Regions from separate parts of the Acidovorax sp. LjRoot66 genome, predicted to be linked through region 1. Evidence: predicted binding sites of a transcription regulator. Region 1 holds the regulator's gene; each other region holds the start of a gene.
What was found. The regulator FNR, encoded in region 1, switches genes on or off when oxygen is low (the NO sensors DNR and NnrR bind a similar motif). The targets are predictions, from matches to a motif close to TTGATNNNNATCAA.

Region 1 (7,558 bases):
GCAGCCGGCGCCGGCGGGCGGCGGCTTCATCCACAGCGGGGTCGGGTGGCACAGCCAGCGGAGCGGGGGCCGTCGCCTCCCGCACGGCACCTGGAGCGTCGGCGGGCGGCGCCTCCTGGTGGCTGCCCACCGGGGGCAGCGCCAGCTCGCGCAGGTCGGGATCGCTCTTCTTGGGGACGTAGCGCACCTCCGTCAGCCCCAGTTCGCGCAAGGTGGCGATCTGCTCGGCAGACGCCACCCGGAAACTGCTCACCGGAAACGGATGGTGCATCCAGCCCAGGTCGAGCTGGATGTACATGCCGATGCGCAGCTGGCTGATGTCGATGAGGATGGAAGAATTCACTTCGGGGCGTACGGGTGGAAGCACGGCGGCATCGCTGCCACCATTGGTTACACCATTATCACCAGTTCTGAAGGCCTGTCTTGTCCTGCAATGTCATAGGACATAGCCATGGCGATACTGTCCCGAATTCGGTGATGCAATGCACGACACCCCGGGGAAAACCCTGCACCGGAGCGTTGCGCCAAAGCCGCGTTTCGCTCCAGGCCGCCCCCCTGCAGACGCAGAGCCCTGGCAATGCACCGATCAGGCGGCCCTGCGATCCGTGCAACTGCGTAGGACGCGCAAAACAACAGCTGGCGGCTGACCGGCTGTCTCACCGGCACCACAGCGAAGGCTTGTAGACCAGGTCCATCCACAGCGCCCAGCCGGCCGCCGCGCACAGCAGCCCCCCGGCCACGCGCGTGCCCCAGTCGGCCCGGGCCTGGTTGATGCGGCTGCGCAGGCGCGACCACAGCCACGGCCCGCCCACCAGCCACAGGCCACTGCCCAGGGCGAACAGCGCCATGGTGGCGCCCCCCTGCACCGGCCCACCGCTGAGCGCCGCCACCAGCAGGGCCGAGTACAGCAGGCCGCAGGGCATCAGCGCCCAGAGCAGCCCGGCCGCACCCACACCGCCCGCCCCCGCCGTGAGGGGCTGCACGCGCCGCCACACCGAGCGGCCCAGGCCTTCCACCCAGGCCGGCTGGCGCGCCTGCACCAGGAGCAAGAGGCCCCAGGCCATCATGGCCAGGTGCAAAAAGGTCCAGGCCGGCTGCAGCGCAGCGGTGCGCTGGGTCAGCCAGGCCAGGCTATCCATGGCCAGGGCAGCAGCCGCGCCCAGGCCAGCGTAGCCGGCGACCCGCCCGCCATGGAAGGCCAGCAGCCGGCCCAGCGCAAGCGATGGTGCGGGTTCGGCCAGCCCCGCGCCCCCCTGCCCGGCCCAGCGAACGGGTTGTTCCCCACCCTGCCCCACCAGCGCCCCGCACGGCGCCGCGCACATGGCCAGGCAGTGCGGGCCACCGGCCAGGCCCATCAGCAGCGCGGTCCAGCCCAGGGTGGCCAGCATGGTCAGATGATCCGGGAGAATCTGGCGCGGTTGCGGTCGGCCTGCAGGTAGCGGTCGAACACCATGGCGATGCCGCGCACGAAGAACCAGCCCATGGCCGAGACGGTGATCCCCTCCTCCGTCACGCTCACCAGGCCCTGCGCCTGCAGGCCCGCGAGCTGCTCCAGTTCGGACGCAAAGGTGCGCCGGAAGTCGATGAGCCAGCCCGCCTCGATGGATTCGAACAGCAACTCGCCCTGGCACATCAGCGCCATGATCACGGCGCGGCGCACCAGGTCGTCGCGGTTCAGGGCCAGGCCGCGCACCACGGGCAGGCGGCCCTGGTCCAGCAGGTCGTAGTACTCATCCAGGGTCTTGGCGTTCTGGCTGTAGGTGGCGCCCACCCGGCCGATGGCCGAGACTCCGAGGGCGATCAGGTCGCAGTCGGGCTGGGTGCTGTAGCCCTGGAAGTTGCGGTGCAGCCGCCCCTGGCGCTTGGCCACGGCCAGCGCGTCGGTGGGCAGGGCGAAGTGGTCCATGCCCACGTACACATAGCCCGCGTCCATGAACTGCTGCAGCGAGCGCGAGAGCATGGCCACCTTGGAAGGCGCCGCCGGCAGCTCGGCCGGCACGATGCGCCGCTGAGGCTTGAAGCGCTCGGGCAGGTGGGCATAGGCATACAGCGCAATGCGGTCGGGCCGCAGCTGCTTGACCTGCTCCAGCGTGCGGTCGAAGGATTCTGGAGTCTGCCGCGGCAGGCCATAGATCAGGTCCACGTTGACCGAGTCAAACCCAAGGCTGCGCGCCGCCTCCACCAGCGCAAACACCTGCGCGGCCGGCTGCACGCGGTGCACGGCCTTTTGCACATCGGCATCAAAATCCTGCACGCCAAAGCTCAGGCGGTTGAACCCCAACTCGGCCAGCACCGCCAGGCGCTCGGGGGTCACGGTGCGCGGGTCCACCTCGATGGAGTATTCGCCGCCCGGCGCAAACGTGAAGCTGCGCCTGAGCACCGCCATCAGCTCGCGCAGCTTGTCGTCCGACAGAAAGGTGGGCGTGCCCCCGCCCAGGTGCAGCTGGCTCACCACCTGGCCCGTACCGCAGTGGGCCGTGTGCAGCTCCACCTCGCGCGCCAGGTAGCGCAGGTACACATCGCCCCGGTCGTGGTGCTTGGTGATGATCTTGTTGCAGGCGCAGTAGTAGCACAGCGACTCGCAGAACGGAATGTGAACATACAGCGACAGCGGCAACGCCTTGCCCGGCGTGCCCGCCTTGCGCTGGGCCAGGGCCAGCACATACTCGTCTTCTCCGAAAGCCTCGACGAAACGGTCAGCCGTGGGGTAAGAGGTGTAGCGGGGACCAGGCACGTCGAAGCGGCTCAGAAGTTCGGGCGTCACAGCGGTCATGGGGAGCGGTTCCTTGTTGGGTACTGACTGTGCCGCAGCCTTTGCCCACCGACCTTGACGCAGATCAAGTGATCACGGAGTCGCAGGGCCCACAATTTGATGCATGTCAGCCACCACCACGCTCCTCCCCCCGGATGCGATCCGTTCGCACCCCCAATCAGCTGCTGTGCCCATGAACCCGCTCACCATCAAAGTCGCCTGCTCCAACTGCAACCTGCGTGAGCTGTGCATGCCCGTGGGCCTGAACGACGAGCAGCTCACGCGCATCGACGAGATCGTGGCCGTGCGGCGCAAGGTCAAGCGGGGGGGCACGCTGTTCCACAACGGCGAGGTGTTCACCTCGCTCTACGCCATCCGCACCGGCTTCTTCAAGACCTGCGTGGCCACCGAGGACGGGCGCGACCAGGTGACGGGCTTTCAGATGGCGGGCGAGATCATCGGCCTGGACGGCATCGTCAACGACCACCATACCTGCGACGCCGTGGCGCTCGAAGATGCCGAGGTCTGCGTGATGCCGTTCGACCGCATCGAGGAGCTCTCGCGCGAGGTCACGGCCCTGCAGCACCATGTGCACAAGATCATGAGCCGCGAGATCGTGCGCGAGCACGGCGTGATGCTGCTGCTGGGCAGCATGCGCGCCGAAGAGCGCCTGGCCGCCTTTCTGCTCAATCTGGTGCAGCGCCTGCACGCGCGCGGGTTCTCGCAGTCCGAGCTGGTGCTGCGCATGACGCGCGAGGAAATCGGCAGCTACCTGGGCCTCAAGCTCGAAACCGTGAGCCGCACCTTCTCCAAGTTCGCCGAGGACGGCATCGTCGAGGTCAAGCAGCGCCATGTGCGCATCCTGGACACCGATGCGCTCAAGCGCATCGTCAACTCGCAGACCTGTAGCTAAGAGACTTGCAGGCGGGCTAGCACCTCGGTCTTGCCGCTGCGGTCCGCGCGCAGGATCAGCGCCTCGCCCGAACTGGTGTTGGTGCTGGCCAGATCGGACAGCACGAACATATGGGTGAACCAGGCCTCGAAGCTTGCGCCCCGTGCCGACGCGGCCACCAGCGCCTGGCGCAGCTCGCGCAGGTGGCTGGCACCGGTGGTCTCCGGCGCGCCGCGCGGCGAACCCAGCGCGGGCCACACCTGGGGGGCGGCAAAGGCCAGCGTGGCACTGTCGATGCAGCGGCACCAGGGGCTCGAAAGCACCTTGGCCGGCTGCAGCTGGCGCTCCTTGAACCACACGCCGGTGCGCCGTGCCTGCTCGCGCCCTTCTTCGCTGAGGTTGCGCTGCGTGCCGCAGTCGCCCAGGCGAAACCCCGGTGGATCGAAGGTGCCGGGCGCCAGCGCGTGGCGGAACGCAGCCACCACCCCGCCCTTGCGCAGCAGGGCCTCGGCCTCGGGGTCCTGGGCGGCCCAGGCATGCAGCGTGGTCAACGCCAGCCCGGCGCCCAGCACGGTGCGCCGGCCAACGGCCACTTCAGGCTGCGGGCTGGAACGCATAGCCATTGCCCGATGCCGCCATGCGCCCGAAAGCCGGGAACGGGAAGTGAAAGCCCCCCAGCATGGCATTGCTGGCGGTGATGCGCTGGAACACCTCGCGCCGCACCTTGCGTGCGGCCTCGGCATCCATGTCGAAGGTCACGGCCCAGTCGGGGTTGCGTGCGAACAGGGCCGGCACGTTGGTCAGGTCAGCCACGTAAAAGAAGTTCTGGCCGGCGGACTTGAGCTCAAACAGGGTGTGGCCCGGCGTGTGCCCGTAGGCCGCCACGGACTGGATGCCCGGTGCCACTTCGGTACCCGCCCCGAACTGCACCAGCGTGTCGGCCGGCATGGTGGCAAAGGTGCGGCGCACATTCTCGAAGGCGCCCTTCATGCCCGCGGGCGCAGCCGCCATGCGGGCATCGTCCATCCAGAAGGCATGCTCGGCGGCCGGCACCAGCACCTTGGCCTTTGGGAAGGTCGGCGCGCCCGCCTTATTGCGAATACCGTTGATGTGGTCGCCGTGGTAGTGGCTGATGAGCACGGTGTCGATGTCATCGGCCTTCAGGCCTGCAGCGGCCAGGCTGTCGAGCAGCTTGCCGGTGGTGGGGCCGCCAAACTCGCCCAGGCCCGTGTCGATCAGGATTTTGCGCCCGCCTGCCACCACCAGGAAGGGGGTGTAGGGCACGTCGATGTAGTCCGTGGGCAGGCCCTGCGAGGTGAGCAGCGCACGCACTTCGGCCAGCGGCGCGTTTTTCACGAACTCCTCGCCCAGCGGGCGGCGCGTGACGCCATCGGCCAGCGCCACCACCTCCACATCGCCCACCTTCATGCGCCGAAAGCCGGGGTTGGGCAGGGTGGGCGTACCGAAGTTGGGCGCATTCTGCGCCCACACAGGCACGAACGAGCCCGCAGCGTAAAAAGCAGGGGCGGCAAGCCCAGCACCCAGGAAATGGCGGCGTGACAGCATGAAACTCTCCGGTATTGAGTTGAACTGATGAGTTTTCAACTGTAACGGGGAGTGGCACGATGGCACCAGACCCGGCGCAAATCAGTAGGCGCCATGGGGTCTTGGGATCTTGCCAGGGGCGTCAGTCCAGGGTAATGCGCTGCGCCTTGATCAGCTTGTGCCACCGGTCCGTCTCGGTGCGGATCAGGTCTGCATACTGGGCCGGCGTGCTGGCCACGGGCTCGATGCCGAAGTCCACCAGCTTTTGCTTGACCGCAGGCTGGTTGATGGCGGCAGCCACCTGCTTTTGCAGGGCAGCCACCACGTCCGCCGGCGTGCCTGCGGGCGCGACGATGCCCACCTGGGCAGACGCCTCGACGTTCTTGAAGCCCAGTTCGGCGAAGGTCGGCACATCGGGCAGCTGCGGCAGCCGCTTGGCGCTGGCCACCGCCAGCGGGCGCACCTTGCCGGCCTTGATGAAGGCGCCACCGGCGGCCAGGTCAACCATCATGGCCGGGATCTGCCCGCCGGCCAGGTCCGTGAGCGCCGGCGCAGCGCCGCGGTAGGGGATGTGGGTCATGAACAGGCCGGCATCGACCTTGAGCAGCTCCATCGCCAGGTGGTGCGGGCTGCCTGCGCCGGCCGAGCCGAAGCTCATGGCGCCGGGCTTGGCCTTGGCCTTGGCGACGAAGTCCTTGGCGTCCTTGAAGTCGGCGCCCGGGTTGACCACCAGGATCATCGGGAACTTGCCCATCAGCGTCACGGGCAGCAGGTCCTTGCTGGGGTTGTAGGTCAGCTTGCTGTACAGCGCCGGGTTGAACACCATGGTGCCGTTGTCGGCCGACAGGATGGTGTAGCCGTCGGGCGCGGCGCGGCCCGTTTCCACGGCGGCGATGGCCGTGTTGCCACCGGGCTTGTTGTCGATCAGCACCGGCTGGCCGACCTGGGTCGACAGCTGCTGGCCCACGGTGCGCGCAAGAAAATCGGAGCCGCCGCCCGCCGGGTACGGCACCAGCCAGCGGATGGCCTTGGCCGGGTAGGTTTGCGCGCTGGCCGGGGCGGCCCAGGCCAGCAGGGCCGGCAGAGCGAGCATTCCAGCCAACAAGCGACGATTCTTCAACATGTCTGCACCTCAGGGGATTAATATCTGCGTGATGTTACTCCGCTATGCGTAATAGCCTGGGGCAGCGTTTACCCTAGGTTTTCGACCAAAACACCATGACCACATCCCCTTCCACGGCCCGGGTGGCCGACCGCCGGCAACGCGTCCAATCGGCCGAAATGGGGCTCAGCGTGCTCAAGGCGCTGACCCGCCTGGGCGGTGCGGCCAGCCTGACCGCCACGGCCGCCGAGGTGGACGAGAGCCCTGCCAAGGTGCATCGCTACCTGGCCAGCCTGTGCCAGCAGGGCTTTGTCGAGCAGTCGCCCGTCAACCAGCACTACTACCTGGCGCAGGAGTCGATTGCCATTGGCCTGGCGGCCCTGCGCCAGTGCGACCCCATCCGCCTGGGCGAGGCGTCCCTGCAGCGGCTGCGCCAGGCGCTGGAGGTCACCGCCTTCCTGGCGGTCATGGGCAACAAGGGGGCCACCGTGCTGCGCATGGAAGAACCCACCCTGCCCGTCACGGTGAACATCCGCGCGGGCTCGGTGCTCTCCACGCTGTGGTCGGCCACGGGCCGGGTGTTTCTGGGTTTCTCCAGCGACCGGCTGGTGATCGACATGGCCGAGCAGGAGCTGGCCGAGGCCTCTGCGGACAGGCGCGCGCAGCTCGACGGCACCCGGCCCGTCGAGCAGTTGCGACAGCAAGTGCGAGCGCGGGGCTGGGCCGTCGCCCACGACTCGCTGCTCAAGGGCATCAGTGCGCTCGCGGCGCCGGTCTTCGACGCCACCGGCAATGTGTGCGCCTGCCTAACCACCCTGGGGGCCACGGGTGGCTTCGACCTGCGGCCCGATGGCGCCATCTGCCCCGCACTGCTGCAGGAAGCGCGGCTCATCAGCCGCGCCATGGGCTACCAAGGCAACCCAGGGTAAACCCGAATCATTGTCGCTACATTGCGTAATACATTTACGCAAAAGGAGATTTACGATGACTGCCCCCGCCAACGCCTCCCGCTGCCCGGTCGACCATGCCGCGATGGCCGCCGCCCAGAAAAGCCCCACGGGCTGCCCCGTGAGCGCGCGTGCGGCGGCGTTCGACCCGTTCGCCGCCAGCTACCAGCAAAACCCGGCCGAGGTGGTGCGCTGGGCGCGCGAGGAGGAGCCTGTCTTCTACAGCCCCGAGTTGGGCTACTGGGTGGTGACGCGCTACGAGGACGTGAAGGCGGTGTTCCGCGACAACATCCTGTTCTCGCCCTCGGTCGCGCTCGAAA
Region 2 (7,558 bases), 2.5 Mb from region 1:
GGGCCTGCAGCACGGGCAGCGAGCCTTCGCGATTCACCGCGCGGACCACGTCCAGGGCCACGATGTTGCTGGTGCCCTCCCATATCGAGCCCAGGTGCGCGTCACGCACCAGGCGGGGGTCGCTCCACTCCTCGATGTAGCCGCAGCCGCCGCGCACTTCCATGGCGTCGCCGGTCACCTTGCGTGCGTCGCGGCAGGCGCGGAACTTGATGAGCGGCGTCAGGATGCGCAGCAGCGGGTAGGCCGCCGCCTCGCCCGCGTCGGAGCGGGCCAGCGCCTGGGCGGTCTGGAACACCATGCTGCGGGCCTGTTCGGCGGGCAGCACCAGCTTTTGCAACTGGCGCTGCATCAGGGGCATGTCCTGCAGGCGCTTGCCAAAGGCCCGGCGTTCGCGGGCGATGTGCTCGGCCTCTGCCACGGCGCGGCGCATCAGCCCCGCTGCGCGCACGCCGTTGGACAGGCGCGAGTTGTTCACCATGTCGGCCATCTGCACGAAGCCCCGGCCCTGCTCGCCCACCAGGTAGGCCACGGCCCCTTCGAGCCGGATCTCGCCGCTGGCCATGGATCGCGTGCCCAGCTTGTCCTTGAGCCGCAGGATGCGGTAGTGGTTGGGCGCCCCGCCATCGAGCAGCCGGGGCAGCAGGAACAGCGAGACGCCCTTCAACCCCGGGGTGCCGCCATCGCAGCGCGCCAGCACCATCGCAAAGTCGGCATCGGGGTTGGAGCAGAACCACTTGTCGCCGGTGAGGCGCCATTGGCCCTGGTCGCCGAGCCAGGCGCGCGTCTGCGTGGCTGCGATGTCCGAACCAGCCGCCTGCTCGGTCATGAACATGGCACCCTGGGCCACGCTGTCGAAGTCCAGGTTCTGCAGGCGCGGCATGAAGCGCGCCACCAGTTCGGGGCTGCCGAACTTCTTCAGGGTGCGCGCCAGCGAATCGGTCATCGACACCGGGCAGCACAGGCCGAACTCGGCCTGCACGAAGAGGTAGGTCATCACGTACTTGACCAGGGGCGGCATGCTGCCCTTCCAGCCCAGCGTTTCCTGGCGGTGCGACATTGCGGCCAGGCCGAACTCGCTGAACGCCAGCCGCTCCATCTGCACATAGGCCGGGTGCTTGTGCACCCTCTGCGCGTCGATGCCCGTGCGGGTGCGCAGCGAGAGGGTGGGTGGGTTCCTGTCGGCGGTGCCGGCCAGCTCGTCCAGCACGCCGCCCGCCAGGGCCCCCAGCCGTTCGAAGTGCGGGCGCATGTGCGCCAGCAGGTCGGCCGGCAGGTAGAGCGAGAGCAGCCGGTGCAGCTCGGTGTCGCTGTCGTAGAGGCTGGCGCCATGGCGGTCGGGCACGGGATGGCTGCAGGCCTCGTCGGATGGCGAAGAGTCGGTGGGCATGGCGTGTTGTCTCCTTTGCCGCGATTCTTGGCCGGTGAATAATTCTTGTCTAATATTGATTAGGTCTTGTTCATTCCGATTTGAATATCGTTGAAGGGTTCGCCATGGAACTGCGCCACCTGCGGTACTTCGTTGTCCTGGCAGAGGAACTGCACTTCGGCCGGGCCGCCCGGCGCCTTGCCATCTCCCAGCCGCCGCTGAGCGTGGCCATACGCCAGTTGGAGGAGTCGGTGGGCGCGCAGCTGTTCGAGCGCAGCAGCAAGGCGGTGCGCCTCACGTCGGCGGGCCAGGCGCTGCAGGCCTCGGCGCTGAGCCTTTTGCAGGCGGCCCAGGAGGCTGCCACCGAGGCGCGCCAGGTGGCACAGGGGTCTGCGGGCCGGCTGCGCATCGGCTTTGTCGGCTCCATGCTTTACCGTGGCCTGCCGCAGGCGCTGGTGCGCTTCCAGGCCGCCCACCCTGCCGTGCGGGTCACGCTGACCGAGCTCAATTCGGCCGAGCAGATGGCCGAGTTGCTGCATGACCGGCTGGACATCGGCTTTGCCCACACACACCGCGTACCCGCCGAACTCGACTGCCGGTTGCTGGTGTCCGAGCCCTTCGTGGCATGCCTGCCTGCGGGCCATCCCCTGGCCAGAAAGCGCCGGCTGGCGGTGGCCAGCCTGCAGGGCCAGTCCTTCGTGCTGTTCTCCCGCAATGCCTCACCCGACTACCACGCGCGCATCCTGTCGATCTGCGCCGATGCAGGCTTCTACCCCGAAGTGCGACTGGAGGTACGGCACTGGCTGGCCGTGGTCTCGCTGGTCTCGCAGGGCATGGGGGTGGCGCTGGTGCCCGATGCCATGCGGCATTGCGCGTTGCCGGGCGCCGTGTTCCGCCCGCTCGAAGACTCGGGCAAGCAGTCCGAAGCCTACGGGGTCTGGCATGCGGCAACGCGCAACGTGCTGGTGGTGCAATTGCTCGATGAGCTGGAGCGCTTCGTGGGCACGCGCCAGGCGCCCTGATGCAGTTTGCGTCCTACGGATTTGCATTCAATCGTATAGCTAGGCGGGAAGCCGCAGACAGTGCTATAGCACGGCAAGGCGAGCCAACGACGTTAGACGGTTGAAGGCAAATCCGTATCAGGGGTCGACGGCGGCGGACAGGTCCGCCACATGCACCACCAACTCCCGCACACGGCGCATCGCCGGGTACTGGTGGAGCACGGACTCCCACTGGGGGGACTCCAGCAGCCGCTGCCAGACCGGTTCGAGATCCCGCGCATCCGCCAGCCGGCCTTGGGCGCATGCACTGGCAAAGGCCAGGCTCTCGGGTGCGGACAGCAGTTGCATACGGCTGGCGGCGCTCAGCAGGTGCGGCGCGCCCTCGGCCAGTGCATCACAGCAGTACAGCACGGTGCCGAGCAGCTCGGCGTCGCCCGTGCCCAGGGCACCCAGCGCAGCGCCGCGCAGCAGCACCGGGCCCTGGTGCGTGCTGAAGGTGTATACAGCCTCCCGGTCCGCCTGGGCGAGCAGGCCCAGGCCGCGCAGCAGGCGCGGAAAATCCGTGGTGGCCGCGTCGATGGAGGCCTTGGCTTCGACCAGCAGGCGCACATCCCAGGCAGGCTCTGTCGCAGCGGCGGGCGCCGCCGCCTGCCGCAGCAGCACGGCATCCCATTCGCTCTTGGCGCGCTCTGCGCTGCCCGGTAGCGTGGACGGCACCCGCATCGACGTCACCACGCGCCATGCGCCTGTCCTTCCCCCGGCCGCACCTTCGGCTGCATTGAGCCGCTGCGCCAGCGTTTCGAGCGCCTGCGCGGCCAACGCCTCCACTGCTGCGCCGCGCTGCTGCGCGGCCTGGCCTTGCGCGACGGCGGCGGGGCTGCCCGAGCGGGGGCCATGCTGGTCGCGCAGGGCCTGGTATTGCTGCACCAGCGGGTTGGCGGCGAGCAGCGTGGCGTGCTGCATGCGGGCGAGCGCTGCACCGCTCAGCAGCCGTGCCAGGTCGCGCTGCAATCGTGCCTCGCCAGCCAGCTGCGGCATGGCGAGCAGCCGCCGGGCGGTGGCTGCAAGCGCATCCCACTGCGCCGAGGCCTGGGCTGCATGCAGCTGCGCCAGCGCCTCGCGTTGGGGGCCTGCGGTGCACTGCGGGAATTTGGCGGGATGCGCGACTGCGTTGACGATGCTGCGCAGCTCGCGCTCGTCCTTCTCGGCATGGGCTTGCAGTGCCATGGCCTCGCGCACCGGGGGCGCGTGGTGCGCAAGCACCATGGCCTGGTAGGCGGCATCGCCGCTGTCCGCGCGCATGGCATCCCCGATCAGGCGCGCCAGCGAGCCGGTGAACAGGTGCTGGGTGGCGGCGTCTGGCGGATGTGCATGCTGCGCAGCGCTGCCCGCCTGGTCGATGGCCATGGCCAGCGCGGTGGCGGGGCTGGTCTCCAGCCGTTGCGCGCAGGCTGCCGGTGTGGCCGGCAGGCGGTAGCGGCGCATGACCGTGCGCAACACCTGTTCGAGCAAGGGAGGGTGGGGCAGCAGGGGCACGAATCAGGCGCCGCCGTTGCCGCCCACCGGCGTGTCCGGGCCGGCACCCCGGTGGGTCTTGGTCCAGTCGTACGGCGTGCCGTCGGGCAGCAGCCGGGCCTCTACCGTGTTCACGCCAGGCCGGCCCACGCTCTCGGCCAGCTCCGTCGAGAGGCTCACATGGCGTTTGCCAGCCTTGCGCCGGGCCTCGCAGAACTGCAGGGCGGGCGCCAGCTCGTGGGCGCCAAACGCCTGCATGGCGGCCACTCCGGGCGCTTCTTGCCAATAAACGACGATGCTCATGCGGATCCGGGCCTTCTCTGGGTTGCGTGCGGGGTATCCCGCCGATCGTGCCAGAAAGCCGCACCGGATGCCCGGCCTGCGGCATCCGCCCCAATGTGCCACCGTCACTTGGCCAGCGCCAGCGTGCCCTTCATCAGGCTCGAATGCCCGGGGAAGGAGCAGAACCAGGCATAGGCCTCTCCCGCCTTGAGTTTGGCCACGTCAAAGGCCACCGCATCGGCTTCGCCGCCGCCAATGACCTTGGTGTGCGCGATCACGCGGGCATCCCCCGCCTTGACATAGGCCTTGTCCACGCCGGCAGCCATGCCATCGGCAGCCACGCCCTGAGCATCGGCGGCCTTGCTCAGCACCCAGTTGTGGCCCATGGCCGTCTTGGGCAGCTTGCCCACGTGCTTGAGCTTCACGGTGAACTGCTTGCAGCTGGCGGGAACGGCGATGCTGGACTTGTTGAACTGCATGGCGTCGTTGGCTTCGATCTCCACGTCGCAGGTCGCTGCCAGCGCGGGGCCGGCGAGCAGGGTGGTCAGCAGCATGGCTGTGGCATTTTTCATCTTGATCGTCATTTGTCATTTCTCCGTCGGTAAAAAGAAACTGCGTTCCCAGGAGCCCTTGGAGGGCAGGGGGGCAGGCTGCCTGTGAGTGGACCACCGATGGCCGACAGCGCTGTTGACCTGCATCAGAGGACACTGGTGCAACGGCACCACGCATCCATCCGGGCCAGGGGCGGGCCCGGTGGCCCTGCGCCAAGGCTTCGGCTAGCATTGCCCATGGCCGAGAAATCCGCACCGCTGTCCTTGCGCGCCGAGCGCCCTGGCCGCAGGCTGGGCACGTTGCTGATGGGGTCCAATGCCTTGTTCGCGGCACTGCTGTGCGGCCTGGTCATGTGGGTGCTGTCTTCGTCGCGGCAGAACCACGAAGAACGGGCCCGCACCACGGCGGAAAGCCTGGTGGCCGTCACCGGGGCCAACGTGGGGTCCGAACTGGGGCTCATCGATGCGGTGCTGAGGATGACGCTGGACGACCTTTTGCGCAGCGGGTTTGGTTCCGGTGCGGCGGACGAAGGCATTCAGCGGCTGCTCGATGAGCGGCGCAGCCTGCTCGAGGGCGCCGAGGGCTTTCGCCTGGCGGATGAGAAGGGGTCGGTGCGGTGGGGCAACCTGGAGGCCGGGGCGCCGGTGGCCGACATCTCGCACCGCGCCTTTTTCCAGCAGGCCCGGCAGGCCACTTCGGGTGATCCCATTGTCTCCAGGCCCGTGGTTTCGCAGATCTCGGGCAACTGGGTGATCGTCATCGCGCGCCCCCTGGCCGCGAACGGCCAGTTCGCAGGGGTCCTGTACGCAACCATCCGGGTGGACCACTTTGCGCAGCTGTTCCACCGCTACGAGCTGGGTGAGCGCGACGCCATCACGCTCAGGACACGGGATCTGCGTTTCGTGGCCTGGATGTCGCCTGGGAACGAGGTGCGTGTCGAGGTTGGGTCGACCCAGGTCTCCGATGAGCTGCGCGCGACCCTGGCGACCAACCCGGCCTCGGGTGTCTACACGGCGACCTCTGCGGCCGATGGGGTCGAGCGGACGGTTGCCTACCGGGAGGTGCAGGGCTGGCCATTCATCGTCTTTGCGGGGCTCAACAACCAGCATTTCTTCCAGCCCCTGGCCCAGGAGGCGCGCATGCTCTGTCTGCTGGCCGGCCTCATGTGGCTGCTGAGCTGCGCCGCCGCCTTCGTGGTCTACCGCCTGGGGCTGCGCGAGCTGGGCACCCTGCGCGCCCTGGAGGCGCAGAGCCGGCGCACGCAGATCCTGCTGCGCGTGGCCGGTGACGGCATCCACATCCTCGACCGCCAGGGGCACCTGGTCGAGATGAGCGATTCGTTCGCGCAGATGCACCGATCCTCCCGGGAGGGGCTGCAGGGCAGGCATGTTTCCAGCTGGGACGCCAACCAGAACGAGGCGGCCATCCGCGCCTGGCTGTCCAAGGTGCGTGACGGTGACCGCCAGCGCGTGGAGGTGCAGCACCGGCGGGCGGACGGCCAGGTCATCGACGTCGACCTGCACTGGCATGCGGTGGACATCGACGGGCAGTTGCTGATCTTCGGCTCCGCCCGCGACATCACCGACAGGCAGCGCCTGCTGCAAAGCCTGGAAGAATCCGGCGCGCGCATCCGCGACCTGTACGACCACGCACCCTGCGGGTATTTCTCGCTCGATGCCGAGGGCTGTGTCGTGCACATCAACGCCACCCTGCAGCAGTGGCTGGGCGGCACGCCCGTGGAGTCCCACACCCGCTTCAGCGATCTGCTGCAGGGGGCGAGCCGCCTGCGATTCCATGACCACTTCATCGTGCTGACCTTGCAGGAGCAGGCCCCGGAGATCGAGGTCGAGCTGGCGCCACCGGGCGCTGCGCGCCGCTTCGTGCGCATCAACGCCACGGCCGTGCGCGATGCCCAGGGCAATTTCCTGATGAGCCGCACCGTGGCGATCGACGTGACGGCGCAGCACCAGGCGCTGCAGCAGGTGCAGACCCTGCTGCACGACCAGTCGGCCATGCTCAACAGCGACCTTGTGGGCATGGTCAAGCTGCGTGACCGCACCATCACCTGGAAGAACGCCGCGATGGAACGCATGCTGGGCCATGCGCCCGGCGAGCTCGACGGTGCCCAGGTGCAGGACCTGTATGCCCATGGCCAGGACCACCGCAACGTGGAGAATGCCGCGGCGCTGCGGCTGGACCGGGGCCAGAACTTTCGCACCGATGTGCGCCTGCAGCACAAGAGCGGCGACGCCATCTGGGTGGACCTGAGTGGCGTGCGCCTGTCGGACCGCGAGACCTTCTGGATGGCGGTGGACATCTCTGCGGCCAAGCGGGCGCATGAGCAGATCACCCACGTGGCCTTCCACGACGCGCTCACGCAGTTGCCCAACCGCCTGCTGCTGCTGGACCGCTTGCGCCAGGCCCTGGCTGCGGCACAGCGGGCCGGCCATGGGGTCGCGGTCTGCTTTGCCGACCTGGACGGCTTCAAGGCCGTGAACGACCAATTGGGGCACGAGGCAGGCGACCAGCTCCTGGTCGAGCTGGCCGGGCGTGTGCGGGGCAGCATCCGTGCATCGGACACGGCGGCGCGCATCGGCGGCGATGAGTTCGTGCTGGTGCTCACGCCCGTGGCCGGGGACGAATGGCGCGCCGTGCTCGATCGACTGATGCAGGCCGCATGCCAGCCCGTGCAACTGCCGGGCTCACAGGCACCCGTGCAGGTGGGCATGAGCATCGGTGTCGCGCTGTCACGGGGCCGGCTGGACGCACAGGAGCTGCTGGCAGAGGCCGACGCCGCCATGCTGCAGGCCAAGCGTTCAGGCAAGCACCGCGTGCAGCTGGC
Region 3 (7,558 bases), 2.4 Mb from region 1:
CGCGAGCGCCCTGATCTGGATGTGGCACCCATGGGCCCCATCGGCCGCATCAAGCGCTGCGCGGCCCTGCTGCAGCGCCGGCTGGACGAGACCTTTGCCGAGTTCGGCCTGAGCTATTGGGAGTTCGACATGTTGGCCACGCTGCGCCGCTCGGGCGCGCCCTATTGCCTGGCGCCGACCACCCTGTTCTCCACGCTGATGGTCACCTCGGGCACCATGACGCACCGCATGCACAAGCTCGAGGCCAGCGGCTTCGTGGTGCGCCGGCCCAACCCCGACGATGCGCGCAGCATGCTGGTGCAGCTCACGCCCGCAGGGCTGGCCCTGATCGACCGCGCGGTGGAGGCCCATGTGGCCAACGAACACCGCATCCTGGCGCCGCTCAAGGCCGCCGACCTGGCGGCGCTGGATGCCAGGCTGGCCCTGCTGCTGGCGGCGCTCGAATCCCCGAGTGACAGCTGACGGCGTACAGGCGCAGTACGATGGAGGGATGTCCCAACCCCAACACCTCTTCATCCTCACTGGCGCCTCGCGCGGCATGGGCCTGGCCATGGCCGGGCAATTGCTGCAAGGCCCGGGCAACACCCTCGTCTGCCTGGCCCGCAACACCCAGGACGCGCTGACCGCCGCCGCCAAGGCCTCGGGCGCCACGCTCGAGCAGTGGCAGCAAGACCTGTCGCAGGGCGAGCAGGCCGCCGCACGCCTGAAGGCCTGGCTGGCGGCGCAGGCCCCTGGCCGCTTTGCCAGCGCCACGCTGATCAACAACGCCGGCACCATCCCGCGCATCGCCCCGCTGTCGGAAAGCGATCCGGCCGACCTGGCCAACGCGCTGCGCGTGGGGCTGGAGTCGCCCATGCAGCTCACAGCCGCCTTCCTCAACGCCACCGAGGGCTGGACCGCCACGGCACGCAAGGTGCTCAATATTTCCTCGGGCCTGGGCCGGCGCGCCATGGCCTCGCAGGCAGCCTACTGCGCGGCCAAGGCCGGCATGGACCATTTCACGCGCTGCGTGGCGCTGGACGAAGCCCACAAGCCCCATGGCGCCAAGGTCTGCTCACTGGCACCCGGTGTGATCGACACCGACATGCAGGTGCAACTGCGTGGTGCCGCCCCCGAGGCGTTCCCGGACCGCGAGAATTTCGCCAACCTCAAGACCGGTGGCCAGCTCACCTCGCCGGCCGATGCCGCTACCCGCGTGCTCGCATGGCTGGACCGCGCAGACTTCGGCACCAACCCGGTGGCCGATGTAAGAGAAGCATGACCCCCCTGAGCCGCTTCGCGTCTTCCCCCCAGGGGGACGCCGCCAGTGGCCTGGCAAAGCCAGTTCCACGGCGGCACTGGCCTGTCGCGCGCCAGTTTCAGCCGCCCTTGTTTTCATAGCTGCCAGCGTCTGCCATCCAGGCGTTGCAAGCCCATAGCATTCCATTTTTCCAAGGAGACTCCCATGACCCGTGAAGTCGTCGTCGTCAGCGCAGTGCGCACCGCCATTGGCACCTTTGGCGGCAGCCTCAAGGACATTCCGCCCACCGAACTCGGCGCCCTCGTGGTGCGCGAATCGCTCGCGCGCGCCAATGTGGAAGGCAAGGACGTGGGCCACGTGGTGTTCGGCCACGTGGTGAACACCGAACCCAAGGACATGTACCTCTCGCGCGTGGCCGCCATCAACGGCGGCTGCGGTGAAGGCACGCCCGCCTACAACGTCAACCGCCTGTGCGGCTCGGGCCTGCAGGCCATCGTGAGCGCCAGCCAGTCCATCCTGCTGGGCGACACGGACGTGGCCATCGGCGCCGGCGCCGAGAACATGAGCCGTGCCCCCTTTGCCAGCCTGAACATGCGCTGGGGCGCGCGCATGGGCGACACGAAGATGGTGGACATGATGATGGGCGCACTGCACGACCCGTTCCACAACATCCACATGGGGGTGACGGCCGAGAACATCGCCGCCAAGTGGGGCATCAGCCGCGAAGACCAGGACCAGCTCGCCGTGGAAAGCCACAACCGCGCCGAGCGCGCGACCGAGGCAGGCCTGTTCAAGGACCAGATCGTGCCCGTCACCTTGAAGAGCAAGAAGGGCGACGTGCAGTACGCGACCGATGAGCACTTTCGCCCCGGTGCCACGCTGGCCGACATGGCCAAGCTCAAGCCCGTGTTCCTCAAGGAGAACGGCACGGTGACGGCCGGCAACGCCTCGGGCATCAACGACGCCGCGGCCGCACTGGTGCTGATGGAAGCCGGCGCCGCCAAGGCGCGCGGCGCCAAGCCGCTGGCGCGCCTGGTGGCTTATGCGCATGCCGGCGTGGACCCGAAGTACATGGGCATCGGCCCGGTGCCGGCCACGCAGCTGGCGCTCAAGAAGGCCGGCCTCACGGTGAACGACCTGGACGTGATCGAGGCCAACGAGGCCTTTGCCGCCCAGGCCTGCGCCGTGACCAAGGACCTGGGGCTGGACCCGGCCAAGGTCAACCCCAATGGCTCGGGCATCTCGCTGGGCCACCCGATCGGCGCCACCGGCGCGCTGATCACCGTGAAGGCGCTGCACGAACTGCAGCGCGTGCAGGGCCGCTATGCGCTGGTGACCATGTGCATCGGCGGCGGCCAGGGCATTGCGGCAATTTTCGAGCGCATCTGAGCCTGCAGGTTGCCATCGCCAGTGGCGATGGCGCCACGCTGCATTGGCAAGGCAGCACCGGCACGCGATCGGCGATCATGTGCAGGTGCTGGCCCAGATCAGCAGAGTGGAGCGCGCCTGAAGCGGCCGCCCCAACCATTGAACCGACGGAGACATCTTTCACCATGATTCGCACCCTGATTTCCTTCAGCGCGCTGGCCCTTGCCCTGGGTGCCACCGCGCATGCGCAGGCACCCGCCCCTGCCGCCGCCTACCCCAACAAGCCCATCCGCCTGATCGTGCCCTTCCCGCCCGGCGGCGGCACCGACATCCTCTCGCGCCTGGTGGCCACCAAGCTCACCGAAAGCGCCAAGTGGACGGTGGTGGCTGACAACAAGGCCGGCGCCGGCGGCACCATCGGCATCGGCGAGGCCGTGAAGGCGGCGCCCACAGGCTATGACATCGTGATGGGCCAGAAGGACAACCTGGTCATCGGCCCCTGGCTGTACAAGAACCTGCCCTGGGACCCCACCAAGGACCTGACCGCCGTGGCCCACGTGGCCTATACACCGGTGGTCATCGCCACCAGCGCCAACTCCAAGTACAAGACCCTGGCCGACGTGATCGCCGCCGCCAAGGCAGCGCCCGGCACCGTCACCTATGGCTCGCCCGGCAACGGCACCTCCATCCACCTGGCGGGCGACCTGTTCGAGAAGGCCGCGGGCGTGAAGCTCAGCCACATCCCCTACAAGGGATCGAACCCGGCCCTCATGGATGCAATGGCCGGCAACGTGGATTTGCTGATGTCCTCCGTGCCCTCGGCCATGGGCCAGCTCAAGTCGGGCAAGTTGCGTGCTCTGGCCGTGACCTCAGCCAAGCGCAGCTCGTCCCTGCCCGACGTGCCCACTGTGGCCGAATCGGGCTTCAAGGGCTTTGACGTGAGCACCTGGTACGGCGTGTTCGCACCCGCCGGCACGCCGGCCAGCGTGGTCACGGCCCTGAACGCCGAGATCAACAAGCTGCTGGCCACTGCCGACATGAAGGCCGCCATCCAGGCCCAGGGCGCCGAGCCCGAAGCCATGTCCGCCGCGCAGTTCGGTACCTTGATGAAAAACGATTACGCCAAATGGAAGGGCATAGTGGAAGCCTCCGGCGCCAAGATCGAGTAACGGGGTAGGAGCCGCTAAAAGCTCTCCTGGCGTCGTTGTTCCGTCTTGCCGTACTTTCAGTACTGTCTGCGACGAAACGCCTAGCCAGGACCGCTGCGCTGAGCTTGTAGCGACTCCCGAAGCTCTGTATCAAAGAAAAAATGGCTCCTTCTTGGAGCCATTTTTTTTGTTCCAGCGCAGTGCCAGGGGCGCAGCACAAATTCAAAACCGGGATTCAGGTCCGCACGACCAGCACCGGCACGTGCACCGCGCCCAGCACGCGCTGCGTGACGCTGCCCAGCACCAGTTTTTCAAGGCCGCGGCGGCCGTGGGAGCCCATGACGATGAGGTCGGCACCGGTGCTCAGCACAGCGCTCACGATCCCGTCGTGCACGGTGTGGCCCTCGCCCACGACCGTGGTCACCTGCACGCCAGCCGCCGCGAGGGCAGTGCGAGCGGCGTCCAGTGCCGTATTCGCCTCGGCTGTGGCAGCGCTCAGGTACTGGGCCTGGCCATAGGCGAAATCGGCACCGACGCCGGTGAACGGATACGGGTCCACCACGTACAGGGCGGTTACGGCGCTGCCAAAGGTCTTGGCCAGCTCTGCCGCCTTGGACACGGCCAGCGCGGCGATGTCGGAGCCATCGATGGGAACCAGAATGTGCTTGAACATGGCGTCTTCTCCTTGTGTTGAATGCACCTTCGGCGAGGCCCTGATACGGATTTTCCTTCAAGCGTCCAACTTCGTGGGTCCGCCTTGCCGTGCTACAGCACTGTCTGCGGCTTCCCGCCTAGTTATACGATTGAATGCAAATCCGTATGAACCACCAATCCCCCGGTCCCGGGTGCCGCCTGCGATGCGATGAAGGACAGTGTGAACCCACACCATACATCGCATCTTGATGCGCATCAAACGGCGGGCGGTCGATCCAGCGATTTCTCCAGCAAGACGACGCCTTGTCCTACGCCGTGCCCCCCACCGACAAGGATGGTGACCCCTATCCCACCACGTCCGCCCCCTGGAACGCGCCGCGCCGGCAGGTGACCACCAGCGTGTCGCGGTAGCCACCGGGGGCCACGGGCTGGATGGGGGTGGATTCGTGGATCATGCGCGCATCGTCCAGCAGCAGCAGGGACCAGGGCTCGGTGAGCGTGAAGCGCTGGCCGCCCGGGCCGTTGGCCTCGAACACCCGGGTCTCACCGCCCTTGATGCCCTCGCGCCCCACAAGAAATACCGCCACCAGGTCCACACCGTCGCGGTGCGCGCCTTCGGGCGTGGGCCGGCCGATGCCACCTTCGGTGTCGATGCGGAACTGGTGCGCCTCCACGAACCAGGGCTGTGGCGCCTTGCCCTGTGCGGCAAACACGGCGTCGGAGACGCGGGCCAGCGCAGCCAGCAGCTGCGACCAGACGGGCAGCGCCACCGTGGCCGGCTCCATGGGCGCAAACCAGCGTTCCATGCCGCCGTGCAGGGCGTTGTATTCCACCGGCTGCCAGTGCGCGCGGTGCGGCACCTGCTGCGCCTGCCCATCCTGCACCATGAAGCAGGCGTGGCGCCGGCGGCGGTAGCGCCCGCCGTCCTTCAGGAAATCGTCGGGCGGCAAGGCCGCCCAGTCGGCATTGAGTGCCAGCAGGTCAGAGAGCGGGCAACCCATCCAGGCCGCCACATCGGCGGGCGACAGCACGGCAAAGCCGGCGCTGCGCAGTTGATTCGCAGTCTCGGAGGGCGCGGTAAAAGGAGGTGAGAAAGTGACTTGTGCCATGGCCGCCGAGCATAAGGCTTAACGCAAGGGGCTGCCGAGCCCAGGCCACGCGCCGCAGTGCCGTGCAACCAAGGGGTGATGCAGGTCAAACGGCGCCAGCCCCGGCTGAAGGCCTGCCCTGACTCCCCAGGCGCTTTCACGGCTGCAAGGCCACCTGCTCCGCGATGCGCAGCAAGGCACTGGCCGGCGCCGGCCGACCGAACAGGTAGCCCTGCCAGTGCAGGCAGCCCACGCTGGCCAGCATGTCGCGCTGCTCGGGGGTTTCCACCCCTTCGGCAATCACGCCCAGGTCAAGGCTGTGGGCCAGGTTGACGATGGTGCGGGCGATGGCGGCGTCGTTGGGGTCGGTGAGCAGGTCGCGCACAAAGCTCTGGTCGATCTTGAGCTGGTCCAGCGGCAGGCGCTTGAGGTAGCTGAGCGACGAATAGCCCGTGCCGAAGTCGTCGAGCGAAAAGCGCACGCCCAGGGCGCGCAACGTGGTCATGCGGCGGATGATGTCTTCCACATCATCGAGCAGCAGCGACTCGGTCAGCTCCAGCTTCAGGCGCACCGGGTTGGCGCCTGTGCTCTTGAGGACCTCCACCACGTCTTCCACGAAGTGCGGGTGCCTGAACTGCAGCGCGCTCACGTTCACGGCCAGCGTCCAGTGGGCCGAGGCCGGGTTGCGCGCCCATTCCACCAACTGCAGGCAGGCTGCGCGCAGGATCCAGGCGCCCAGGGGCACGATGAGGCCGCAGGCCTCGGCCACGGGGATGAACTCGGCCGGCGAGACCAGCCCGCGCTGCGGGTGCTCCCAGCGCAGCAGGGCCTCGGCCCCCACCAGGCCCTCCAACTGGCCGATCTGCGGCTGGTAGTGCAGCAGGAACTGGCCCTCGCGCAGCGCCTCGCGCAAGCCCGCCTCGAGCGCGGTGCGCGCCGTGACGGCGGCCTGGGTGCGGGGGTCGAAGAAGCGCAGGGTGTTGCGCCCCGCCCCCTTGGCCTGGTACATGGCCATGTCGCCGCGCTTGAGCAACTCGTCCACCGTGGTGTGCGGGTCGGCATACAAGGTCACGCCGATGCTGCACGAGCTGTGGTGCGCATGGCCGCCCAGCTGGTAGCTTTGCCCCAGCGCATGCAGCACCTTGCGGCCCACCATCTCGGCCTGCGAGGCCGCCTCGTGCGGCAGCGCGCTCAGGCCCTCCAGCAGCAGCACGAACTCGTCGCCGCCCAGGCGCGCCACCGTGTCGCCGTTGCGCACGCAGCCGCCCAGGCGCGCCGCCACCTGGCACAGCAGTTGGTCGCCGATCTCATGGCCCTGGGTGTCGTTCAGGTCCTTGAAGTTGTCCATGTCCACGAACAGCAGTGCACCACCGGTACCCGTGCGGGCGCTGGCCGCCAGGCTGTGCTGCAGCCGGTCGGCCATCAACCGCCGGTTGGGCAGGCCGGTGAGCGGGTCGTAGAAGGCCAGCAGGCGAATCTCGTCCTCGGCCGCCTTGCGGCTGGAGATGTCGGTCTGGGTGCCCACGTAGTGCGTGATGGCGCCCTGCGCCGAACGCACGGCGGTGACGGTGATCCAGGCCGGGTACACCTCCCCGTCCTTGCGCCGGTTCCAGACCTCGCCCTGCCAGGAGCCCACCGACTGCAGCGTCTCCTGCATCGTCCGGTAAAAGGTCTGGTCGTGCCGGCCGGACTGCAGCAGCGCCGGAGTCTTGCCCACCAGTTCCTCCACCGGGTAGCCCGTGAGCCGCGCGTAGGACGTGTTGGCCTGGATGATGCGCTGGTCGGGCCCGGTGACCACCATGCCCTCGAACGACTCGAACACGATGGCCGCGATCTGCAGCGATTCCTCGACCCCCCGGTGGTCGGTGATGTCGGTGGAAATGCCGCACAGCGCATGGATGCGGCCGTCGCTGTGGCGCAGCGGCATCTTCACCGACAGGTAGGTGCGCACCGAACCATCGTGGAAGGTGTTAGTTTCCTCCACCTCGATGCGCTCGCCGCGCTCCAGCACCAGGCGGTCATTGGCCGTCAATTGGCGCACAGTCGCCTCGTCGAAGATC
Region 4 (7,558 bases), 1.6 Mb from region 1:
GGGTCTGGCAAGGCCGCAATCTGGGCGGCGGGCGCAGCCGGATTGCACATCCGGCGAGCACGTCAACGACGAGTGCGGCCCTGCCAGGCCCTCACCCTTCGGGCCGGGGCGGCAGCGGGCGCATCGCGGCGTTGCGGGCTTTGCCAAGGCGGCCAGCCTTGGCCGCAGCCCGCGCCTTGCGCTGCATCCCCCTGCCTCCCCGGCGCACAGCCGATTCCTCGGTTTCAGTGGACTATTGATTGATCTGCCTCAATGGGGCCATGGCCAGGACGCGCACCATGGGCCATGACCATCAAGGAGCTGCCATGTCATTTCTTCAAAGCAATGTCGGGGTATTGGACCGGGCCGTACGGCTGGCTGCGGGGGTGCTGCTGATCAGCCTGGCCGCCATGGGAACCATTGGCCCCTGGGGCTACATCGGTTTCGTGCTGCTTCTCACAGGTGTCATGGGAACCTGCCCGATCTACTCCCTGATCGACTTCAGCACCTTCAAGCGCCAAAAGCCTTGACCTGCACACTGCTCCATCTTTGTGGAGGGGCCACTCGATGACGCCCCGTCTATGGATCATTGGCGCACTGGGCCTGGTGTGCGCGACGGCAGCAATATGGTTGGCGGTGCGGATGTTCGTGGCGTGGATCACCTTCGATTGACCAGGCGCCACGCCCAACCGCACAGGCCGATGTCGCCGTGACGAAACGGGGCAGCGGCCACCTGCCCCAGCCCCTTTCATTCTTGTTGACAGGAGTTCCAGATGGCGCACCCACTGCCCAAAATCATTGTGCTCACCTTGGTCACGGCCAGCCTCACCGCCTTCGCAGCGCAAGCAGGCGATCCCTCAGCCCGGCCACCAGCACCCCAGGCCAACCCATCGGCAGACAGTGTGGCCGCAAGGGCAGCCCACGACGCAGAGATCGCGGCCCGACAGGCCACAGCGGCAGCCAAAGCCGCCGCAGACAAGAGCAGGATGGCCGCAGGCAAGGTTTCCAGGGCGCTGGCGCAAGGCATACAGCGGGCAGCGCGCAAGGCCGCCGAGGCAACGGTCCGGTTCGAAGAAAAAGCCGCCGCGTCGGCAGACAAGGCCATCGACCAGAGCAAAGAGGCTGCAATCCTCGCCCGCGCCGAGGCACGCAAAGCATCTGAACTGGCAAGTGAGGCGCTGCAAAAGGCTGACGACGCGGCCAAGCGGTCCTTGCAGGCGAGCAGGCAAGACACGCAGCAGGCAGCCCTTGCCACCCGCGAGGCGCTTGAACAGGCCGAACTTGCCATGCAGAAGGCGGCCAAAGCGGCGGCAGAAGCTTCATCGAAAGCCGCCAGGGCCTTGCGGCAGAGCGTCCACCGCAAGCGCGGGGAAGAGTGATGGCGCCTTGTACCGCCAGGCTGCGTATTTCTGCCGCTGCTGAGCACCCAGTCCGGTGACAGTGGGAACGGCGGGCGCTGGCCACCCAGATCGGCTCAATTGCACACCCGCAAGCTGCTGCAACTGGGAATCCCCGCATTGCTCAGTTGCCCTGAGGTGGACCAAGGGAGGTGCACGACCGGTTGAATCCATCGCCCAGGGCTGATTTTCAGCCTTGCCCCGAAGCAGGCAACCGATAGCAGCTTTCTACCATCTGCAGACAACGCCAAGGATACGCCTGGACCAGGACTGACCGGGCTGCGTCAATCGACGCGGCGTTGCCGCGGTGGCCGTTGCCCCTGCCGGATCAAATCTGCAAGGACCTTCACCTTGGGTTGTGGCGAATCCCTGCGCCAGATGAGCAAGGTCTTCACCGTTCGGAAGTCGCCCTTGAGCTTGTGCTCCGAAAGCCTGGCGCGTTCGGTGTAAGTGTCCAGCACTGCCGTCGGAATGAGCGCGACGCCCATGCCCGCCACACAACATCCAAGGATGGCGTGGTAAGACCCAAGCTCAATGATTCGACTCGGTGCCATATTGTCTCGTGCACACCAGGCCTCCAGTCGCTGGCGATGCGGACAGTCCGGTTCAAAGACCAGCAACGTGCCTTTTCGAATGTCATGGGCAGAGCGGATCGGCGGATGCCCGGCCGGTCCGATGACGACCAGTTGCTCCGTGTACGCCACCAGGCTGTCCAGCTGCGGGTCGGACACGGGTTCTGCCACCAGCGCCGCGTCCAGCTCGCCAGACAGCACGCGCGCCGTCAGCGGGCGCGGCGCGCCCGTGCGAAGTTCGATGGAAAGATCCGGGTAGTTATCGTGAATCTGCCCGATCAGCGACGGAAGGCGAATGGCAGCGGTGCTCTCCATCGCACCCAAATGAAGCACGCCACGCGGCACCTGCTCGTGCATTGCACCGCGCGCCTCCTCGGCCAAGGAGAGCAAGCGATTGGCGTATTCGAGCAACACTTTTCCTTGCGGCGACAACTGAAACTGCCGATTTTCCCGGTCAAAGAGTGTGACGCCGAGATTGCTTTCGAGATTTTTGATGCGCGTCGTGACATTGGACGGAACGCGATGCAGCAAAGCCGCCGCCCGTGTGATGCCACCAGCCGTAGCCACAGCCTTGAAAACGCGCAGATCGGGCAAGTCCATATTCTCAATTCAAGAATGAAATGATTTTAATTATTCATTTTACGAGACGAACGATGCTTTCTAGACTGCAATCACTTTGTCTTTGAAGTGCACACTTTGCGTTGAAAGAGGATCCATGATCGTCACCGTTTTCAGATCCAGATTGAACGCCCAATTCCAGGGCGAATACCAGAAATCCGCAGCGCGGATGAGCGAGTTGGTCCGAGGCATTGCCGGCTACGTTTCGCACAAGGGCTTCACGGCCGACGACGGCGAACGGGTAACGATCGTGGAGTTTGAGTCCGAAGAAGGTCTAAAGGCCTGGGCGGCCCACCCAGAGCACGTTGGGGCCAAGAAGATGGGGCGACAGGTGTTCTTTTCGGAGTACCGCGTGCAGGTTTGCAACGTGGTGCGGGATTCGGCCAACCGCAAATCGGCAGCGGTCCGCCCTGATGCTTGAGCGCAGCCAAAGCACCTGTGCGGATGGGATGGTTCGTGTGGCGGAGCAACGCCGCGATAGTCCGCATCGCGTTTCGTGGTGCAACGCAGTCTGGCGATTGATGGAGCACTTTTGGAAGGCCCAGTGCACACGGGCTGAGCGCGGGGAGAGGTCCGTTCCGTACTACTGAATGCGCAGGTCTGGCAGGCCCACTCGGTACGGCGCCTTTGCTGCGGCCTTGTCCTTGTACCGGTCTGCATCTGCCCATGGCTCTGATGGATGCGGATCTTGGCCACGCGCCGCTGTTCGCAGCGCGGGTCGAAGGCATGGACGCAGTGGTCATGGCTGACTGTGTCAGCCGCTACCTTCTTGCGGCTTGGTGCCCATCAAGGGACTGGCAGGTTGAACAGTGAATCACCCCAGCAGGGTCCACCACGCCGTCAGCGATGCGAGGGCCAGGCTGCACGCCAGCGCCCCCGCAATGCGTGCAGCGAACCATTTGCCGCCCGCTACGGCTGCCACCACGCAACGGGTCAACGTGTTGGCACCGATGGCCACCAGCACGCCTGCGATCCAGTGATCGGCAGATACACGGCCGGCGGCATGCAGCGCGGCCAGCGCGGCGATGGAGGCGTGGGGATCGAGCAGCGCTGCCAACGCCACGCCGATGTTGCCTGCCGTGTCGCCCAGATGGCGCTGGGCGTTTCCCACCAGCAAGGTCACACCCGCAAGTACCAGCGCGACCAGAATGGCCTCGCGGGGGCGCAGGGCGGAGCCCTTGCTGTCCGGCAGCGCCTCGGGTGGGGCGGCTGCATGGCGGGCAAGAACTGCGCCGCACGCAGCCGCACCCACCGCCCCAGCAAGTGCACTGGGCAGCAGTGCCCACGCGGCACTTGGTGAGAGCGCCGCCGACAGCATCAAGGCCTGCAGCCAGGTGGCAGATGCCGAGACAGCGCCGCTCCCCGCCAGGACCGACAGCTGCTGCGGCTGGGCACGGGCCCGGCTGCCCAGCGATGCAATGCACGCCGTGCTGGAGACAAAGCCCGAAACGAGGCCTGCCAGCAGCGGCCCGCCGCGGGGGCCCAGCCTGCGCAGCGCGACCTGGCCGCCCGCCTGCATCGCCAGGATCAGCAGCACCATCGCGGCCAGCGGGCGCGGATTGATGCCACCCAGCATGTCCATTGGACGCGATGGAACCAGCGGCAAAAGGATCAGCGCCAGGGCGATCAGCAGCAAGCCATCATGCAGCTCCTGCTCGCTGAGCAACTCGGTCGCGAACCGGTGGAGATGGCTGCGCGCGGCCAGCAGCGCAGCCAGGCCCGCACCACAGGCTGCACCCAGCGGCGGTGAAATGGCCGACTGCACCCCGATCAGGTAGGTGACGAACAGGGCCATCTCGGTGGTCAGCCCCGGGTCTTTCGAGCGGCTTTTGAAATAGGCAATCACCGCCAGCAGGGTCACCAGCAGCGCGCCCACCGCCACCAGGCCCGGCACTGGCAGGCTTTGCGCCAACGCCCCGCAGACGGCGGCAACGGCAAAGCTGCGCACACCGGCCACTTCGCGGTCGTCGCCTTGCCCCTTGCGCCGTTCGCGCTCGGTGCCGATGAGAAGACCGACACCCAGCGCCACGGCCAGGCCGAGGGCCGGGAGCATGGTTGCCTGGCTGCTGGCAGTCGAATCCATCAGACACCTTTCTGGATGGCCTGCGACGCGCAACAGCACACATCCTTCAAGGCCAGAGGCCGCGCGTGCAGGACATCGATCATCTTCGCGAGCCACGCACCGGGGGGACTTGATGCGGATCAAGAAACAACGCATCGCCGCTGCGCTGCTCCCCTGCCCCAGTTACTCACAGCAGCGCGGCAGGAAAAATCCAGCTGTATCCGCCAAGGATGACCAAGGTCAATGGATGCGCGCACCGGTCCATCCATGATGGAACTCCCACCCCAAGGAGAACCCTATGTTCAAGCGCATTCTCGTTCCCGTCGATGGAAGCCAGACCTCCAACAAGGCACTCGCCACCGCGCTCGGGCTGGCGCGGGAATGTGGTGCCGTGGTGCGCCTCGTGCATGCCATCGACGACCTGGCACTGATTTCCGGCTACGACTACAGCGTCGATCTCCTCCCGGTTGCACGCAACCAGGCACACGGCCTTTTGGCCGATGCGATGGCGATTGCCCGCTCTTCTGGGGTGGAGTCAGACTCCGTGCTGGCGGAGATTCCTGGCGTGCGGCTCGGTGAAACGGTGGCCATTCAGGCCCGCGAATGGAAGGCAGACCTGATCGTGGTGGGAACCCACGGGCGCAAGGGCTTGGGACGGGTGTTGCTAGGGAGCGGCGCGGAACAGGTCATTCGCACCGCCCCCGTTCCCGTGCTCGTGGTGCGCGGCGACGAATAGAGCGCTCGCGTCGAACGGTTGCATCCCTGGGCACAGGAATGCTGGCCAACGTGAAGCAGGCCAGCCATGCAGGTGCCAAGCCCCCAACCCGACAACAAGGAAAGAACGACCATGACCGTCCACTCCCTCCCCCTCCCGTCAGTGCCGTCCTCGGCAACTCCCTTGCGCGGGTTCTGGGACGCTGTGCAGCAGCATCAGTCTGCAGCCATAGCCGACTGCGCCACGTCACTGTGCCGCGGCCTTGACGGCATGTGGAAGGCACAGGCACACACCGTCCAGGCAGTGGCGCAACGGCATGCAGCAATTGCCGAAAAGCTCAAAGGCCCATGCACCCCGTGCGATCTCGTTGCACTGCAAACCGAGTGGCTTCAGTTCGGGATGGAAAGTGCTGTCCGGTAATGGCAACAGATGGGAATGCTTGCGCTCGACATGCAAACATCGGTACTGGGGTTTCGCAACCAGTATGCGTACCCCGATTTCTTGCTGGAAGCGGCATCCGCCTTTGATCGTGCGACCGGGCGTGGCATTGCATCCACGCACTCCTGAGAGCGCATTTGTCCCAGTCCGCAACCGGATGATCGGCGGCGCAGCCAAGGTACGCCCGTCACGGAGACAAGCGCCCGCAGACCTGACAGCCGGCATCCTCCTACAGGTACATGCCCTGATTCACCATCTGCAGAATGGTGGCGTTACTGCCGCTCATCGTGCCCACCATATACACGGCCCATTGCTCGCCAGCACCTGCAAGAACGTCTTCCACGTAGTAGATGGACCCATTGGCGTTGTTGCCGGTACTGCCGCTCGCAAACGAGAAGACAACCGCCTTACCGTCGTTGGCGATGATGACTTCGCCGGCGGCTCCCGTGCTGGCCGTCTTGATGTTGGTGGTGGACAGGCTTGAGCTTCCGTAGCGCACGCCGATGTTCTTGTTGGCAGTAAGGTCCAGGCGCACAGCATCGGCTGTTGCGTCCACCGCAGCGTTCAGTAGCGCGCCCGGTGCGCCGAGAAACCCCGAGAAATCGAACTTGCCGGTGCTGAGCACGCCGTTCAGGGTGTCATTGCCGTTGGCGGAAGCCGTTGCCTCGAAGACATAGGTGGCGGTGCCAGTGATGGAGGTGGTGATGGTGTCGTTGCCGCCGCCGCCGCGGAAGGTGTCGTTGACCCGGCCGCCCGACAGGGTGTCCCCGCCCGAGCCGCCGGTGATGGCGTTGGTGCCCTGGAACACGCCGCTTACCGTCATAGCTCGCGTAACGCCCGAGAGGTTGATCGTCGCCGTGGAGCCGGTGGCCTGGTCGTACACCAGGTCAATCTGGCTGATGGAGCCGAGGTTGGCGTCGGACTGGAAGGTCAAAGCAAAGTTTCGGGCAGCGCCCGCATTCACGTCGCTGCGCAGGGCCTCGACATTGGTGATGCGCGCGAGCGACTGCGTGCTGCCGACGCTGAACGAGCCACCGACCGTGATGGCATCGGTGCTGCCACCGCCATCGATGCTGTCGACCACTGCAGTGCCGGAGATAAACGAGGCCGCGTTGGCATAAAAGATGAAGTCGGCGCCGCTGCCGCCGACGATGGTGTCCACGCCCGAACCGCCGACGAAGTTGTTCCCGCTCGCGCCCACACCCTTGAGCGTGAGGTCCCGCGTGACGCCGGTCATGTCGAAGTTTGCCGAGGAGCCAAACTTGGTGTCGCCCGAAAGATCAATGGTGGTCACGTCACCCAGGTTGAAGTCGCTGTTGACAACGATGCTGTGCGCGAAGTTTGTCGCGGACTGGCTTCGTGCCTTGATCTGCTCCACGCTGGTCATGTGCGTCAGGTCGGACGAAGTTGTCAGGACGATAGCGGCGGGGCCGATCTCTGCAGTGTCGATGCCGTTGCCGCCATTGACCAGGTCGAGCAGCGCGTTTGCCGACAGAAACTCCGCCATCGAACCGTACAGGAATGTGTCATTGCCATCCTCGCCATTGAGGGTATCAACGCCGGCCCCACCTGTGATGATGTCCGCACCGTCACCGGCATTTACGGTGTCGCCGCCGCTGCCCAGCGTGATGGTATTGGCCGCCGTCCCGCCCGTCACCGTAAGTTTTCCCGTGGCGCTGCTGGCCGAGAGATTGCCGTCCGCCAGCGTGACGGTTGCCGCGAAGCTGCCGTCCAGCGCCAGCGACTGCCCGGCGGTGAGGGCCTGTGCATTGATCGA

Region 2: the regulator FNR is predicted to act here: its motif matches at 4,852-4,865, upstream of azu (azurin).
Region 3: the regulator FNR is predicted to act here: its motif matches at 4,656-4,669, upstream of ACSQ3Y_RS12465 (universal stress protein).
Region 4: the regulator FNR is predicted to act here: its motif matches at 4,759-4,772, upstream of ACSQ3Y_RS16270 (universal stress protein).

The regions. Positions count from the first base shown of each region.
Region 1 covers NZ_CAXUQU020000001.1:5,074,912-5,082,469, forward strand. The annotation lists gene ACSQ3Y_RS23880 (HD-GYP domain-containing protein) at 1-343, opposite strand, end outside; gene ACSQ3Y_RS23885 (sulfite exporter TauE/SafE family protein) at 657-1,388, opposite strand; gene hemN (oxygen-independent coproporphyrinogen III oxidase) at 1,391-2,773, opposite strand; gene fnr (fumarate/nitrate reduction transcriptional regulator Fnr) at 2,946-3,665, shown strand; gene ACSQ3Y_RS23900 (histidine phosphatase family protein) at 3,662-4,267, opposite strand; gene ACSQ3Y_RS23905 (MBL fold metallo-hydrolase) at 4,239-5,210, opposite strand; gene ACSQ3Y_RS23910 (Bug family tripartite tricarboxylate transporter substrate binding protein) at 5,332-6,312, opposite strand; gene ACSQ3Y_RS23915 (IclR family transcriptional regulator) at 6,408-7,220, shown strand; gene ACSQ3Y_RS23920 (cytochrome P450/oxidoreductase) at 7,276-7,558, shown strand, end outside.
Region 2 covers NZ_CAXUQU020000001.1:2,528,061-2,535,618, forward strand. The annotation lists gene ACSQ3Y_RS11735 (acyl-CoA dehydrogenase family protein) at 1-1,387, opposite strand, end outside; gene ACSQ3Y_RS11740 (LysR family transcriptional regulator) at 1,492-2,388, shown strand; gene ACSQ3Y_RS11745 (3-deoxy-D-arabino-heptulosonate 7-phosphate synthase) at 2,506-3,903, opposite strand; gene ACSQ3Y_RS11750 (hypothetical protein) at 3,907-4,185, opposite strand; gene azu (azurin) at 4,290-4,748, opposite strand; gene ACSQ3Y_RS11760 (diguanylate cyclase domain-containing protein) at 4,953-7,558, shown strand, end outside.
Region 3 covers NZ_CAXUQU020000001.1:2,700,355-2,707,912, reverse strand. The annotation lists gene ACSQ3Y_RS12485 (MarR family winged helix-turn-helix transcriptional regulator) at 1-462, shown strand, start outside; gene ACSQ3Y_RS12480 (SDR family NAD(P)-dependent oxidoreductase) at 491-1,261, shown strand; gene bktB (beta-ketothiolase BktB) at 1,445-2,629, shown strand; gene ACSQ3Y_RS12470 (tripartite tricarboxylate transporter substrate binding protein) at 2,794-3,777, shown strand; gene ACSQ3Y_RS12465 (universal stress protein) at 3,992-4,429, opposite strand; gene ACSQ3Y_RS12460 (2OG-Fe dioxygenase family protein) at 4,755-5,519, opposite strand; gene ACSQ3Y_RS12455 (EAL domain-containing protein) at 5,656-7,558, opposite strand, start outside.
Region 4 covers NZ_CAXUQU020000001.1:3,466,138-3,473,695, reverse strand. The annotation lists gene ACSQ3Y_RS16295 (YgaP family membrane protein) at 306-509, shown strand; gene ACSQ3Y_RS16290 (hypothetical protein) at 753-1,358, shown strand; gene ACSQ3Y_RS16285 (LysR substrate-binding domain-containing protein) at 1,661-2,548, opposite strand; gene ACSQ3Y_RS16280 (antibiotic biosynthesis monooxygenase family protein) at 2,664-2,987, shown strand; gene ACSQ3Y_RS16275 (MgtC/SapB family protein) at 3,381-4,649, opposite strand; gene ACSQ3Y_RS16270 (universal stress protein) at 4,927-5,364, shown strand; gene ACSQ3Y_RS16265 (phasin family protein) at 5,431-5,763, shown strand; gene ACSQ3Y_RS16260 (beta strand repeat-containing protein) at 6,011-7,558, opposite strand, start outside.